DNA from 3 places in the uncultured Azonexus sp. genome. Region 2 is predicted to be linked to each of the others. Evidence: predicted binding sites of a transcription regulator. Region 2 holds the regulator's gene; each other region holds the start of a gene.
The links. Region 2 encodes sigma-54, which starts transcription at its own class of promoters, with help from an activator protein. Its sites were predicted from a motif close to TGGCACGCTTNCTGCTNA; they were not measured.

Region 1 (4,635 bases), on a different contig from region 2:
CTTCCGGCTGGACCGCGAGGACGCCCTGGAGGTTGCCGCCGACCTTGATCGGTACGGCGATGAAGGGCAGTTCCGGTTCGTACAGGCCGACCCGGTTGAGGAAGCGCGGCTCGTCGGCGACGCGTTCCAGTTTGAAAGTGCGGGGTTTTTCCAGGATCAGGCCGATGATGCCTTCGCCGGGGCCGTATTGCGCGTTGTCGGCGGTCGGGCCGTCGGGGTTGTAGATGGTGTGGATGGCGAGCTTGCCGCTTTCGGCATCGACGACGCCGATCAGTCCGCGGCTCAGCCCGGCCTCGTCATGCAGCACGCGCAGCAGGTCGTGCAGGGTCTCGTTGAAGGCCAGCGAGCGGCTGAGTACCCGGCTGACCGCATAGAGCGCCGACAGCAGCAGGATGTTCAGTTCGTGCGTTCGACAGTAGCCGCCCGGGGGCGGGCATTCGTCGGCGGCGTGGTGGGTGTGGTGGTCGTGCATGCTGTGTTTCCTGCTCAGATCGGGTCGCCGTCGACGCGGAACTCGACGATGGCGGCACAGCCGCCGGCCGGGCTTTCGTCGAGATCGATGATGCCGCCGTGGTCGGCGACGACCTGCTGGGCTCGCGACAAGCCGGTGCCGATATGTTTGCCGCTGCCGTTCTTGGCCGTGAAGAAGGGCTCGAACGCCTTGTGCCGCCATTCCATCGGAATGCCCGGGCCGCTGTCGAGGACGGCGATGCGCAGGCAGTCGTCGACGACCTCGCTCCTGATCTGCAGCTCGCGACGCGGCCAGCCCTTGACGTTCATGGCTTCGATGGCGTTTTCGACGAGCGCCTTGAACAGCATGCGCAATTGCAGCGGCCGCCCGTTCAGCGGTGGCAGCACCGCCGAGGGTTGCCAGTCGACGGTGATGCCGGCGCTGAGCAGGCGGGGCGTGCACACTTCGAGCACGTCGCGCAGGATTTCGTTGAGATTGACGCGGATGACGATCTCCTGCGGACTTTGCGGGATCACCTGGCGCAGCGATTCGATGTGCTCGCGGCTGTTGTCGAGCGCGTGCCTGAGCATTTCGGCGCTGGCCGGGTCGCGGCGCTGGAGCACGGCGACTGCCGAGGCCATGACGTTGAGCGGTTCTTCCAGGCGGAACACCGCCGCCGACAGGCCTTCGCGGATCGCCGACGTGCGTTCCTCCTCGGCCAGCGAAGCTTTCAGCGCGGCGCCCTTGGCCCGCTCCTGCTCCTCGCGCAGGTTGGTGATGTCGGAAATGACCAGCAGCAGGCCGGGTTGGCCGGCGGCGCAGAAGTAGCTGTCGGCGCATTCGCTCTGCATGGCGATCACCGAGGCGCTGACCGACAGCCAGCGGGCGCGGCCGCCGGGACTGTCGAGACGCATCTCGCGGTTGCTGAACTCGCATTGCCCGGGATCGCTGGCCAGGGCTTCGTACCACTCCGGCGCCAGTGCGTCGAGCAGGCGGTGCGCCGGCTCCTTGACCCGCATGTCGGTCAGCAGTTTCTTGTAGGCGTGGTTGTCGAGGACCACGCGACCGGTCGGATCGAGCAGGGCAAAGGCCACCGGCGAGGCGTCGATCACCGATTCGATCAACTGTTTCTGGTTGAGTACCGTGCGCTCCAGTCGGTGCAGTTCGGTGATGTCCCGGTGCATCCCGAGGTAGTGGGTGATTTCGCCCTGGCTGTCGACAACGGGGGTGATCGACAGTTCGGCCAGATAGGTGCCGCCGCATTTGCGCTTGTTCAGCAGCTTGCCCGACCAGGGGCGGCGGGCCTTGAGCGAGGTCCACATGTCGGCGTACAGCGCCGGTGGCGTGGTGTGGTTGGAGAGCACGGATTCATTCAGGCCGATCACGTCCTCGGCGCTGTAGCCGGTGATCCGGCTGAAGCTGTCGTTGGCATAGAGGATGCGGGCCGACGGATCGGTGATCGAAATGGCCAGGTCGGCCTGATGGACTGCCTGGCGATAGACCTCGGGCGGCAGGATGTCTTTGAGGTCGTTCTGGGTCAGGGGCTGAGCCGACATGATCTAACTCCGGGAAGGGCCGGTAAGGGTCTGGATCGGCTAAAAGCAGATTCCATGCCGTCTTGTGAGGTTTGCTGCAAAAGCCCTGTTTGTCGTGATCCCGGCATGAATTCGACAATTTCCTGTTGGCTTTGCGACAAATTGTTTTGCCGGAAATGCACCAATTTGGTGTGTCGCCACCAAAAAAGGGGCTGAACGGGCATGGGAAGGAGAAAACCGGCGATGGCACGGCTTATGCAGTGAAGCCGGCGACGTCCAACCCGAGTCTTCCGTCCATGAGCGAAATCCTGTTACTGCTGCTCTCCACCGCGCTGGTCAACAATGTCGTGTTGATCAAATTCCTTGGTCTGTGCCCGGTCATGGGCGTCTCCAAAAGCGTCGATAGTGCCTTCGGCATGGGGTTGGCGACGACCTTCGTGCTGATGCTGGCCAGCGCCGCCTCGTGGATGCTCGACAACTGGCTGCTGCAGCCGCTCGGTCTGGGCTACCTGCGCATCCTGACCTTCATCCTGGTGATTGCGTCGGTCGTGCAATTCACCGAGATGTTCGTCAAGAAGACCAGTCCCGGGCTGTACCAGTCGCTCGGCATCTACCTGCCGCTGATCACCACCAACTGCGCCGTGCTCGGCGTCGCGCTGCTCAACGTCCAGCAGGAGTTCAGCCTGTTCAAGAGCCTGCTCTACGGGTTCGGGTCGGCGGTCGGCTTCACGTTGGTGCTGCTGATCTTCGCCGGCCTGCGCGAGCGCGTGGCGCTGGCTCGCGTGCCGGCGGCCTTCGCCGGGGCGCCCGTTGCCTTCATCACCATCAGCCTGCTCGCCCTGGCCTTCATGGGCTTCTCGGGCCTCAACGTCTAAGGGAGGACTGTCATGATCGCCGCCATCCTCAGCCTGACCGTGCTCGGTGCCATCCTCGGCATCGCGTTGGGCATCGCCAACAAGTTCCTCAAGGTCGAGGGCAATCCCATCATCGATGAACTGGTCGATCTGATGCCCGGTTCCAATTGCGGCCAGTGCGGTTATCCCGGTTGCGTCGGTGCCGCCGAGGCCATCGTCGCCGGAACTGCCCCGGCCACCTGCTGCCCGCCCGGCGGCAAGGCGCTGGTTTCGGCGATTGCCGCCAAGCTCGGCCTGACCGTCGATCTCTCGGCGCTCGGCGACGACGGTCCGAAAATCGCCACGGTTGCCGAGGAGTTGTGCATCGGCTGCTGCCGCTGCGCGCGGGTCTGCCCGACCGACGCCATCCTCGGTGGGCCGAAGCAGATCCACAACGTCTTCCGTGAGGCCTGCACCGGTTGCGAAGCCTGCATCGAAAAATGTCCGACCGAGGCGCTGGTCATGAAACCGGTGCCGGTCACCCTGCAACACTGGGTGATGCCCAAGCCCCGCCTGGCCTGAGAGTTCACATCATGGGATTCATGAATCTGTTCAAGCACTTCCTCGGCGACGACTGGGGCGTGCATCCCGACGACCGCAAACGTCCCGCCGCCGACCGGCCGCTGCGCGTGATGCCGGTGCCGGAAAAGCTCTACCTGCCGCTGCAGCAGCATCTCGGCGGGCCGGCGCGGCCGGTGGTGCTGGTTGGCCAGCAGGTGAAGAAGGGCGAATTGATTGCTGAAGCGCAGGGCATGATCTCGGCGCCGATCCATGCACCAACGTCGGGCACCATCGCGGCGGTGACCGACATCACGGCGCCGCATCCCTCGGGCCTGACCTTGTCGGCGATCATCCTGGCGGCCGACGGACGCGACGAATGGATCGATTGCCAGGGTTGTGCCGACCCGTTCGCCCTCGATCCCGCTGAGATCGGCAAGCGGGTGGCGGCAGCCGGCGTGGTCGGCCTGGGCGGCGCCGCCTTCCCGTCGGCGGTCAAGCTGACCGGTGCTGCCCGCTCCAAGGTCAAGACGCTGGTCATCAACGGCGGCGAATGCGAACCCTATCTCTCTTGCGACGACCGCCAGATGCGCGACCGGGCGGCTGACATCGTCGACGGTATCCGCATCATGCTGCACGCCACCGGTGCCCGCGAGGCGCTGGTCGGCATCGAGGACAACAAGCCGGAAGCCATCGCCGCCATGCAGGCTGCCGCTGCTGCGGTGGCCGAGGTGCACATTCGGCCGATTCCGGCGCGTTATCCGATGGGCTCGGAAAAACAACTGGTACAGGCGCTGACCGGCAAGGAAGTGGCTGCCGAGAGTCGCACCTTCGACATCGGCATTCTGGTTCATAACGTCGGTACGGCACTGGCCGTGCGTGCGGCGATTCGCGACGGCCGGCCGCTGATTTCGCGGGTGGTCACGGTCAATGGCAACTGCGCCAACGACCCGGGCAATATCGAGGTGCTGGTTGGCACCCTGGCCGAAGAAGTGATCGCCTTTGCCGGCGGCCTCAAGGGCGACGGCATCGGGTTGGCACGCCGGGTCATGGGCGGGCCGATGATGGGCATGCAGATTCCGCATTGGCGCGTGCCGGTGGTTAAGGGCACCAGCGGCATCCTGGCGTTCGACGCGCAGGAAGTCGCCGCCCAGGAGCCCGATCCCTGCATCCGCTGCGGCAGTTGCGTGAAAGCCTGTCCGATGGGCCTGCTGCCGCTGGAAATGAGCGCCCGCATCCGCAATTCGGCTTACGACGA
Region 2 (4,635 bases):
ACAGGTAAATGCGCAGGTGATCGATGACCGCCGAACAGTGCTTGGGCGACAGGATCAGCGGCACGTCGGCGGCCTTGCAGGCATCGACGATGAATTCGGGGGGCTTCAGGCCGTCGGCAACGATCATCGCCGGCGTGCGGGCCGACAGCAGGTCGATGAACATCTGGCCGAAGCGCCGCTCACCGATGCGCATGGCCCAGTCGTATTCGGCCTGCCCCATGACCTGCAGGCGTTCCGGGTGAATGATGTTGATGTGGCCGACGACGTCGGCACCGTAATTGCTGGCGGCCTTGAGCTCAATGCGCCGGTCGTTGCGCTGACCGGCCAGCCAGTTGAACAACAGCTTCTCGCGGTTGTCCTGGTACAACTGCTCCAGGCTGATGTGCCGCACGGCGCCGGTCAGGACTTCTTGAACAGTGCCAGCACCGCTTCGGCGTCCGGGGCGGCCTGCAAGGCTTCGCGGAAGGCGCGGTCGGAAAAGCGCTGAGCCAGTTCGGACAGGATCTGCAGATGCTCTTCGGTCGCCTGTTCCGGTACCAGCAACACGAACAGCAGGGTAACCGGACGGCCGTCCGGCGAATCGAAGGGAATCGGCGTCGCCAGACGGATCAGCGCGCCGGCAGCCTGCTGGAGGCCCTTGATCCGGCCGTGGGGAATGGCCACGCCCTGGCCAAGGCCCGTGGAGCCGAGCTTTTCGCGTGCGAACAGGCTGTCGAAAATCAACGAACGCGACATGTCGAGCCGGCTTTCGAACAGCATGCCGGCCTGTTCAAAAACGCGTTTCTTGCTGCTCGCATCCAGGTCGAGCAGGACCTGATCGGCAGTCAGAATGTTGTCTAGAGGGTTCATGGGAACTTTGCAGCAAAGAAACCGCACCCCTCGGGGTGCGGTCGGTCAGGCTTAGTCGTCGATGTGCATGGACGGCTTTTCGCCACGATGGTGGTCCTGCATCTTCTGCTTGTACTTCTGGACCTGGCGGTCGAGCTTGTCGAACATGGCGTCGATGGCGGCGTAGAGATCGTCCCCGGCTTCTTCGACATGCATGTCCTTGCCCGGAACGTGAACGGTGACTTCGGCCTTCTGCTTCAGCTTTTCAACGGAAAGCACGACGCTGGCGCCGGTAACCTTGTCGAAATGACGGAGTACGGGATCGAGCTTGTTCTCGACGTATTCGCGCAGTGCCGGGGTGACTTCGATATGGTGACCGCTGATTTGCAGATTCATTTTTTCTCCTCTCTCTACAGGGTCTTGCGTAAATTGACCGGCGGGATGTTGAGCGATTCACGGTATTTGGCAACCGTGCGTCGGGCAACGACAATTCCCTGCTGGCCTAGTATTTCGGATAATTGACTATCCGACAAGGGCTTCTTGCCATCTTCCGCCGAAATCAATTGCTTGATCAGGGCACGAATGGCCGTGGCAGAACAGGCACCACCGGTGTCGGTGGACACATGGCTGCCGAAGAAGTATTTCAGTTCGAAGATGCCGCGCGGCGTGGCCATGTATTTCTGGCTGGTGACGCGGGAAATCGTCGATTCGTGCAGGCCGAGCAGGTCGGCAATCTCGCGCAGCACCAGTGGCCGCATCGCCACTTCGCCATGTTCGAAAAACTGGCGCTGGCGGTCCACGATGGCCTGGGTGACGCGGTGGATGGTATCGAAACGCTGCTGGATGTTCTTGATCAGCCAGCGGGCTTCCTGCAACTGGCCGCTCAGGTTGCCGTTACCACGGCGCTGGCGGGCGAGGATGTCGGCGTACAGGCGGTTGACGCGCAGGCGCGGGTAGGCGTCCGGGTTGATGTAGGCCGTCCATTTACCCTTGAGCTTCTTCACGATCACGTCGGGCGTGATGTAGCGCGCTTCGTCCTGCGCGTAACCGGCGGCCGGCCGCGGATTGAGGCTGGTGATCAGCTCGTGCGCGCCACGCAGGATCTCGTCGTCGCAACCGGTCAGGCGACGGATCTTGACGAAATCGCGGGCAGCCAGCAATTCCAGGTGCTTGTCGGCAATGGTCAGGGCCAGCGTGCGCTCGGCGCAATCCTCTTCGGCCTGCAACTGCAACAGCAGGCATTCGCGCAGGTCGCGCGCACCGATCCCGGTCGGATCGAAATTCTGGATATGGCGCAGGGCGATTTCGAGTTCCTCGAGTTCGACTTCGTACTCGGGCGGCAGGGTTTCCAGCAGCTCTTCCAGCGGCGTGGCGAGATAGCCGTCGTCGCTGAGCGCTTCGATCAGGAAGCGGACCAGGCTGCGATCGCGATCGCTCAACTGGGTCATGCCCAACTGCCAGCCCAGGTGCTCGCGCAGGCTGACGCTGGAAGCGTGGGCATCCTGCGGATCGTTGTCGTCTTCCTCGTCGCGGCCGGCGCCGGTGAAGGTGCCGGCATCGCTGGACCAGCGATCGTCGTCGACATCGCCAGGCGTCATCGGCGGCTCGCCCTGGGCATCCTCGCGCGATTCGCTCGCCGGCGCAGGTTCGCTGACCGGTTTGTCGGGCGAATCGAACTGCTGGGCACCGGCGAAGGACTCGCCCGGCCCGTCATCGTCGCGCTCGAGCATCGGGTTTTCCAGCAGGTAGCGTTCGATTTCCTGCTGCATCTCGACGGTCGACAACTGCAGCAGCTTGATCGACTGCTGTAATTGCGGCGTCAGGGCCAGATGCTGCGAAAGCTTGAGCTGAAGTGCCGGTTTCATTGATGCAATCTTGGTTTGGCGAGGTCAGAGGCGGAAATGCTCGCCGAGATAAACCTTGCGTACACTCTCATTGTCGACAATTTCCTCCGGACGTCCAGAGGAAAGTACATGACCGGCGTTGATGATCACCGCGTGATCGCAGATGCCGAGCGTCTCGCGCACGTTGTGATCGGTGATCAGGACACCGATGCCGCGTTCCTTGAGGAAGCGGATGATCTTCTGGATTTCCAGCACGGCAATCGGATCGACCCCGGCAAACGGCTCGTCGAGCAGGATGAAGCGCGGATTGGTGGCCAGCGCGCGGGCAATTTCGACACGCCGCCGTTCGCCGCCGGACAGTGCCGCTGCATTCACGTGGCGGACATGGGTGATGTGCAGTTCGTTGAGCAGGCTTTCCAGTCGCTGGCTGCACTCGTCGGGTGAAAGCTTCTGCAGTTCGAGCACGGCGAGGATGTTTTCCTCGACGTTGAGCTTGCGGAACACCGAGGCCTCCTGCGGCAGGTAGGACAGACCGGTACGGGCACGCGAATGCATCGGCTGGTGGGTGAGGCGCTCGTCGTCGATATAGACTTCGCCGCCATCGGCAGCCACCAGGCCGACGATCATGTAGAAACAGGTGGTCTTGCCGGCACCGTTCGGCCCGAGCAGACCGACCACTTCGCCGGAGCGCACCGAGAAGGAGACGTCTTCGACGACGGTGCGCGCCTTGTAACGCTTTTTCAGGTTGTGCGCGGACAGGGTGGCGGTTGGCTGGCTCATTCTTCACTGGCTCCGCGCAGGGTCTGGCGGATCGCTTCTGCAGAAAAGCCGCGATATTGCAGGAAACGCATCTGTTTGGCACGTTCTTCTGCAGATTGGGGGGGCTGCCCGAACTTTTTCGCCCAGATCGCCCGGCAGCGCTCGCCCTCGTCGCCGGCCTCGGGCAGGGCGGCTTCGATGTCGCCATCGCTGACGCCCTTTTGCCGCAATTCCTGGCGCAGGCGGCCGTTGCCGTAGCGATTGGCGCGCGCCGAAACGCGCTGGCTGGCATAACGGGTATCCGACAGCAGGTGCTCGGCCTGCAAGGCATCGAGCACCGCCGTCAGGGCTTCTTCACTGTCGGCATGCGCCGCGAGTTTGGCATGCAGTTCGGCCCGGCTGTGATCCCGCCGGGTCAGGCACTGCAAGGCACGCACCCGCAGATCAGCCATTGGCGGCCTTGCTCGGTTTGATCACGGTGGTGCTCGCCGCCTCGCGGATGCCGGCTTCGATTTCCTGGGCAATTTCCGGGTGCGACTTGAGGAACTCGCGGGCGTTGTCCTTGCCCTGGCCGATCTTCTCGCCCTTGTACGAATACCAGGCACCGGATTTGTCGACCAGCTTGTGAGCGACGCCCATTTCGACGATCTCGCCCTCGCGGGAAATCCCCTCGCCGTAGAGGATGTCGAAGATGGCCTCGCGGAACGGCGGCGACACCTTGTTCTTGACCACCTTGACGCGGGTTTCGCTGCCGACCACCTCGTCGCCCTTCTTGATCCCGCCGATGCGGCGGATGTCGAGACGGACCGAAGCGTAGAACTTGAGCGCGTTGCCGCCGGTGGTGGTTTCCGGCGAGCCGAACATGACACCGATCTTCATCCGGATCTGGTTGATGAAGATGACCAGCGTGTTGGTCTTCTTGATGTTGGCGGTCAGCTTGCGCAGCGCCTGCGACATCAGGCGGGCGTGCAGGCCGACCATCTGGTCGCCCATCTCGCCCTCGATTTCGGCACGCGGGGTGAGGGCGGCCACGGAGTCGACGACGATGATGTCGACCGAGCCGGAACGGACCAGCATGTCGGCGATTTCCAGCGCCTGTTCGCCGGTATCGGGCTGCGAGATCAGCAGCTCGCCGACATTGACGCCGAGTTTCTGGGCATATTGCGGATCGAGCGCATGTTCGGCATCGATGAAGGCAGCGGTA
Region 3 (4,635 bases), on a different contig from region 2:
GGCGAAGGCCGGAAACAGGTAGCCGAGCAGCGCCGACAGGCTCAGCCGGCTTTCCGGCAAGGCCACGCAGACCATGTCACCCGCGGCAATGCCGGGACTGGCCGGCAGGGTCAGGACCGTCGCCGGACGCCCGGCGGCGATCTTGCCGATGCCGCAACTGCTGCCGTGACCGCAGGCCGAACAGCCGCTGGTCTCCATGACGACGATGGCACGGCCGTCCTCGATCCGCTGGACGATGCCGCGGTGTTCGATCATGCCGGCGCTCATCCCTGCCACCCTTCGTCTTCCATCGCCGCGAAGCGATCAGTCGCCGCCGCCTTGGTCTGCGCGGCGATCGCCCGGTCAACCCAGGCCACGCCGCCGTCGCGCATGGCGCCGGAGAGTTCCAGCAGCAATTCGTCGATGGCGTCGACCTCGCCGACGCGGATCGGCTGGATGCCGGCGGCCATCAGTTTCTTGATCGCCGACGCGCCGATGGCCATGACATAGACCGCCGCGCAGCCGGCCAGGAAATCGACCTTGGCCGCCAGCTTGTCCTCGTTGCCGTCCATCGCCTCTTCCGGGAACTCGCCGACACCGACCAGCGTCGCCTTGTCCGGGGTCACCTCATAGATGGCAAAGCCCTCGGCGGCGCCGAAATGCTGATTGACCCGAGTCCGGTCGGTCGAGGCGAAGGCGATGCGGAGCACGGCTTCCGGCGCCTGCTTAATGGACCAGACCAGCTGCAGTCGACGTGACGACATGGCGTTGTCCGACGCCATCACGGTCGTCGGTCCAGTAGATTGAGCGATAGGGTTCGAGTTCATGATGTTGTCCCAGCATCAGATTGGCGATATCGAAAAGGGCCTGCCGCGTACCGCGGTAGCCCACCCAGGTGCGGGCATAACCGCCCACCGTGTCGTACTGCGGAAAACCGGCGCGTAGCAGCGGCAAGCCCAGGCGGCTGGCCGTGTCGGCGGCATGCGAATTGGCCATGACCAGCTGCGCGCCGCCGGCTCGCGCCGCCTTTTCCATGTCTTCCAGGTCACCGACGATGACCTGGTCGACGCTCAGGCCGGCCAGGCTTTCATGCCGATGCGGGCTGACGGCGGCGACGATGTCGGCGCCCATGCCGCTCAGGAAACGCACCTGCATGCCGAGCAGGTCGGGATCGGCGGCCAGCGCGATGCGGGCGAAACCGAGCATGAAGTGGCTGTCGACCATCGCGTCCTGCAATTGCGCGCGATGGCGTTCGATCTTTTCCGGCACCGGCCGGCCGGAGATTTCGGAAAGCGTCTGGGTGAAGGCATCGCAATCGTCCAGGCCCATCAGGCCGGCGAAGCGGAAATCGGGCACGCCGGTGCGTTCCTTGAGGATGTCCGCCGCCTTGCTCAGCGACGGCCCGATCACCAGCGTGGCCAGCGACTCGCCCATGGCCTCGATTTCGGTACGCGGCGTGCCGCCGATGGTCAGCGCCGAATACTCGGCCTCGACCAGGTGACCGTCGAGCGAATCGCCGATGTCCGGCACCACCACCGGGCGCAGGCCGAAAGCCTCGACCCAGTCCTTGATCGCCTCGATATCGCCCGGCGTCAGCATCGCCGACGCCAGCACATTGACCTGCTTCGGCCGCTTGCCGGCGCAGGCGCTCTCCGGTACCAGCGTCTGGATCAGCGCCTCGACCGCCAGCGCGTAACCGCTCTCCAGGCAACCGAGGAAATCCGGCGTATTGACCGGCACCACCGCCACCCCGTCATACTCGGGATGCGCGGCGCGGAACTCCTTGACCGTGCGCAGGATGTCGGTCCCCTGCGTCTCCGACAGCCCGGTCGTGACCAGGCCGATGATGTCCGGCTTGCTCTTCTCGGACAGCGTGCGCAGGGCCTCGACCACGTTCTCGTCGGCGCCCATGATCGACGACACCTGATCCATCGCCGTCGTCTGCAGCGGAATCGGCTCGCGGAAATGGCGCACGAAGAAGACCTTGCCAAAGGCGGTACACCCCTGCGAACCGTGCATCAGCGGCAGACTGCGATTCAGCCCGAGGAAAACCAGCGACGCACCGATCGGCTGGCTGACCTTCAACGGATTCACCGCCAGCGCTTTCTTGGATTGGATGATTTCGGCCATGTGGGCAACGCTCCTCAGAGATTACCCACCCCTAAGCAATGAGCGCGCCAAGAAAAAATAACTTACAAAACAGTTATTTATAATTTATTGAGTGTGTCGCAAACCCGACAATCACCACACCGGCTCACTGTTATCCCACCCGCGTCAGTTGAACGGAAACAGTAGCGGGAGAAGGACAACGCACACGAGCAGCACGATCAGCGTGAAGGGCACGCCAACGCGCACGAAATCGGTGAAGCGGTAGCGACCGGGGCCAACCACCAGGGTATTGACCGGCGACGACACCGGGGTCATGAAGGCCGCCGAGGCAGCCAGCGCGACGGTCATGGCGAAGGGGTAAGGCGAAACCCCGATCTGCTGGGCAAGGCCGATGCCAATTGGCGCCATCAGCACGGCGGTGGCGGTGTTCGAGATGAACAGCCCGGTGACCGCCGTGAGCACGAAGAGCGCCGCCATGACCCGGCGCGGCGAGGCGTCGCCGGTGACCGAGAGCAGACTGGAGACGATCAGGTCGATGCCGCCGGTTTTTTGCAGCGCCAGCGCGAAGGGCAGCATGCCGACGATGAGGATCAGGCTCTGCCAGTGGATGGCGCGGTAGGCGCTGTCCATGTCGATGCAGCGGAAGGCGCCCATCAGCAGGCAGCCGATCAATGCGGCGATCACGTTCGGGACAATGCCGCTGATCATCAGCCCGACGGTGACGACCAGGCTGAACAGCGCGAGCGGGGCGCGCCGCGCCGCCGGTGCCGCTTCATCGATTTCGGCGGGTAGCGTGAGAACGAGGAAGTCTTTCGCCTCCCGGTGCAGCAGGCGGATCGCCTTCCAGGTGCCGGCGATGAGCAGGGTGTCGCCCATGCGCAGCTTTTCCTGCAGCACTTCGCTGGTGATGGCGCGCCCGTCGCGCCGCAGTCCCATGACGTTGATGCCGCGCTGCGAACGCATCCGCAGATCGAGGATCGACCGGCCGATCATCCCGGAGCCCGGCGGCAGGGTGACTTCGGCCAGGCCGAGTTCGCGCGAACCTTCAAAGAAATGCTTGCCCTTGAACGACAGGGTTTGCAGCTTCATTTCGCCGCGGAAGCGGTCGAGATCGAGTTCGGGGCGGACGAAGTCGACAAGCAGGATGTCGCCTTCCAGCAACTCGCGGCTGGCCGAGGTGCTCAGCATGTCGTTGCCGAACTGGCGCTCCCGCTCGATGGCAATGACGTTGGCGCCGTAACGCTTGCGTAGCTGCATGTCGCCGAGCGTGCTGCCGATCAGCGGCGAGTCGGGCAGGATGCGCAGGCGCCGCGGCCGTCCGGTCAGTGCGTATTCGGCAGCCAGATCGCTCAGGCGGCGGCGCCCCTTGCCCGGGGTGCCGTGTTGCGCCTCGCCGCGGGAAAGCCAGCGCCGGGCGAGCGTCATGTAGCCGAGGCCGAGCATCAGGACGACGAGGCCGGCCGGCGTAAAGTCGAAAAAGGCAAAGCCGGCATGACCCGCGCGCGCGAGTTCGCTGTTGACCACCATGTTCGGCGGTGTGCCGACCAGCGTCAGCATGCCGCTGATGAGTCCGGCAAAGGCGAGCGGCATCATCAGCCTGGCTGGCGAAACGTCGATGCGCCGGGCAATGCTCAGGGCCACCGGAATGAACAGGGCGACGACACCGGTCGAACTCATGACCGAACCCAGGCCGGCGACGGCCAGCATGAGCAGCACGAGCAGCCGCGTTTCGCTGCTCCCGGCCCGCGTCAGCAGCCAGTCGCCGACGCGGTAGGCGATGCCGGTGCGGACCAGCGCCTCGCCAATGACGAAGAAGGCCGCGATCAGGATGACGCTCGGCTCACTGAAGCCGGCCAGCGCCTCGGCGGAGGTGAGCGTACCGGAAAGCACCAGCGCGAGCAGCGCCATGATCGCCACCGCGTCCATGCGTGGCTTGTTCATGACGAAGGCGACGATGCAGGCGGCGAGCAGAGAAAAGACCAGGAGGGTGTCGGGGTTCATGCACGCTTCATTGCCGGAGGAAAGGGTCCGGTCTTTTCGTGAAGAGGGGGCCGGGAGCGAGGCCGTATTGTATCGGCTGTGTGTGTGCGCTAGAACCCAAACCCCGTTACATCACCCGATGTACGCCGAGAGCAGATGCTCAAGCCGTCAGCACGGCCCCCGACACGCCCTGCGCCCACGGCGCCGGCTTCCTGACCGCGGACCACACCGGGCTTTCCATCGACAGCGCCAGTTGCCGGGCGAGTTCGCTCATGCCGGCGTAGCCGGCGTAGCCGAATTCGCGTTCCTGGTTGATGTCGAGGAAGGGAATGCGCGCCTTGAGCGCGGTGTACAAATTGCGCCCGCCGGCGATCAGGATGTCGGCCCGGTACTCGTGATAAGTCGACAACAGGGCCTTGGGGCTGCCGTCGTCGATCATCTTGGTGTCCTCACCCATCAGTTCGCGGATGCGCGCCTTGTCTTCCTCGGTCGATTTCTTGGTGCCGGTGGCGACGACCTTCATGCCCAGATCCTGCAGCGCCGAAACGATGGACCACGACTTGACGC

Region 1: a site for sigma-54 is predicted at 2,231-2,248, ahead of rsxA (electron transport complex subunit RsxA). Genes of this name have one in related genera too.
Region 3: a site for sigma-54 is predicted at 2,142-2,159, ahead of nifN (nitrogenase iron-molybdenum cofactor biosynthesis protein NifN). Genes of this name have one in related genera too.

The regions. Positions count from the first base shown of each region.
Region 1 is NZ_CALJNI010000017.1:59,158-63,792, forward strand. Features, by position in the region: gene nifA (nif-specific transcriptional activator NifA) at 1-472, opposite strand, end outside; gene nifL (nitrogen fixation negative regulator NifL) at 487-2,007, opposite strand; gene rsxA (electron transport complex subunit RsxA) at 2,283-2,861, shown strand; gene Q0799_RS12315 (RnfABCDGE type electron transport complex subunit B) at 2,874-3,401, shown strand; gene rsxC (electron transport complex subunit RsxC) at 3,413-4,635, shown strand, end outside.
Region 2 is NZ_CALJNI010000004.1:73,464-78,098, reverse strand. Features, by position in the region: gene hprK (HPr(Ser) kinase/phosphatase) at 1-391, opposite strand, end outside; gene ptsN (PTS IIA-like nitrogen regulatory protein PtsN) at 400-849, opposite strand; gene raiA (ribosome-associated translation inhibitor RaiA) at 901-1,224, opposite strand; gene Q0799_RS02990 (RNA polymerase factor sigma-54) at 1,239-2,693, opposite strand; gene lptB (LPS export ABC transporter ATP-binding protein) at 2,718-3,452, opposite strand; gene recX (recombination regulator RecX) at 3,449-3,883, opposite strand; gene recA (recombinase RecA) at 3,876-4,635, opposite strand, start outside.
Region 3 is NZ_CALJNI010000017.1:69,014-73,648, reverse strand. Features, by position in the region: gene Q0799_RS12370 (SoxR reducing system RseC family protein) at 1-255, opposite strand, end outside; gene Q0799_RS12365 (NifB/NifX family molybdenum-iron cluster-binding protein) at 264-743, opposite strand; gene nifN (nitrogenase iron-molybdenum cofactor biosynthesis protein NifN) at 706-2,109, opposite strand; gene Q0799_RS12355 (SLC13 family permease) at 2,254-4,089, opposite strand; gene nifE (nitrogenase iron-molybdenum cofactor biosynthesis protein NifE) at 4,229-4,635, opposite strand, start outside.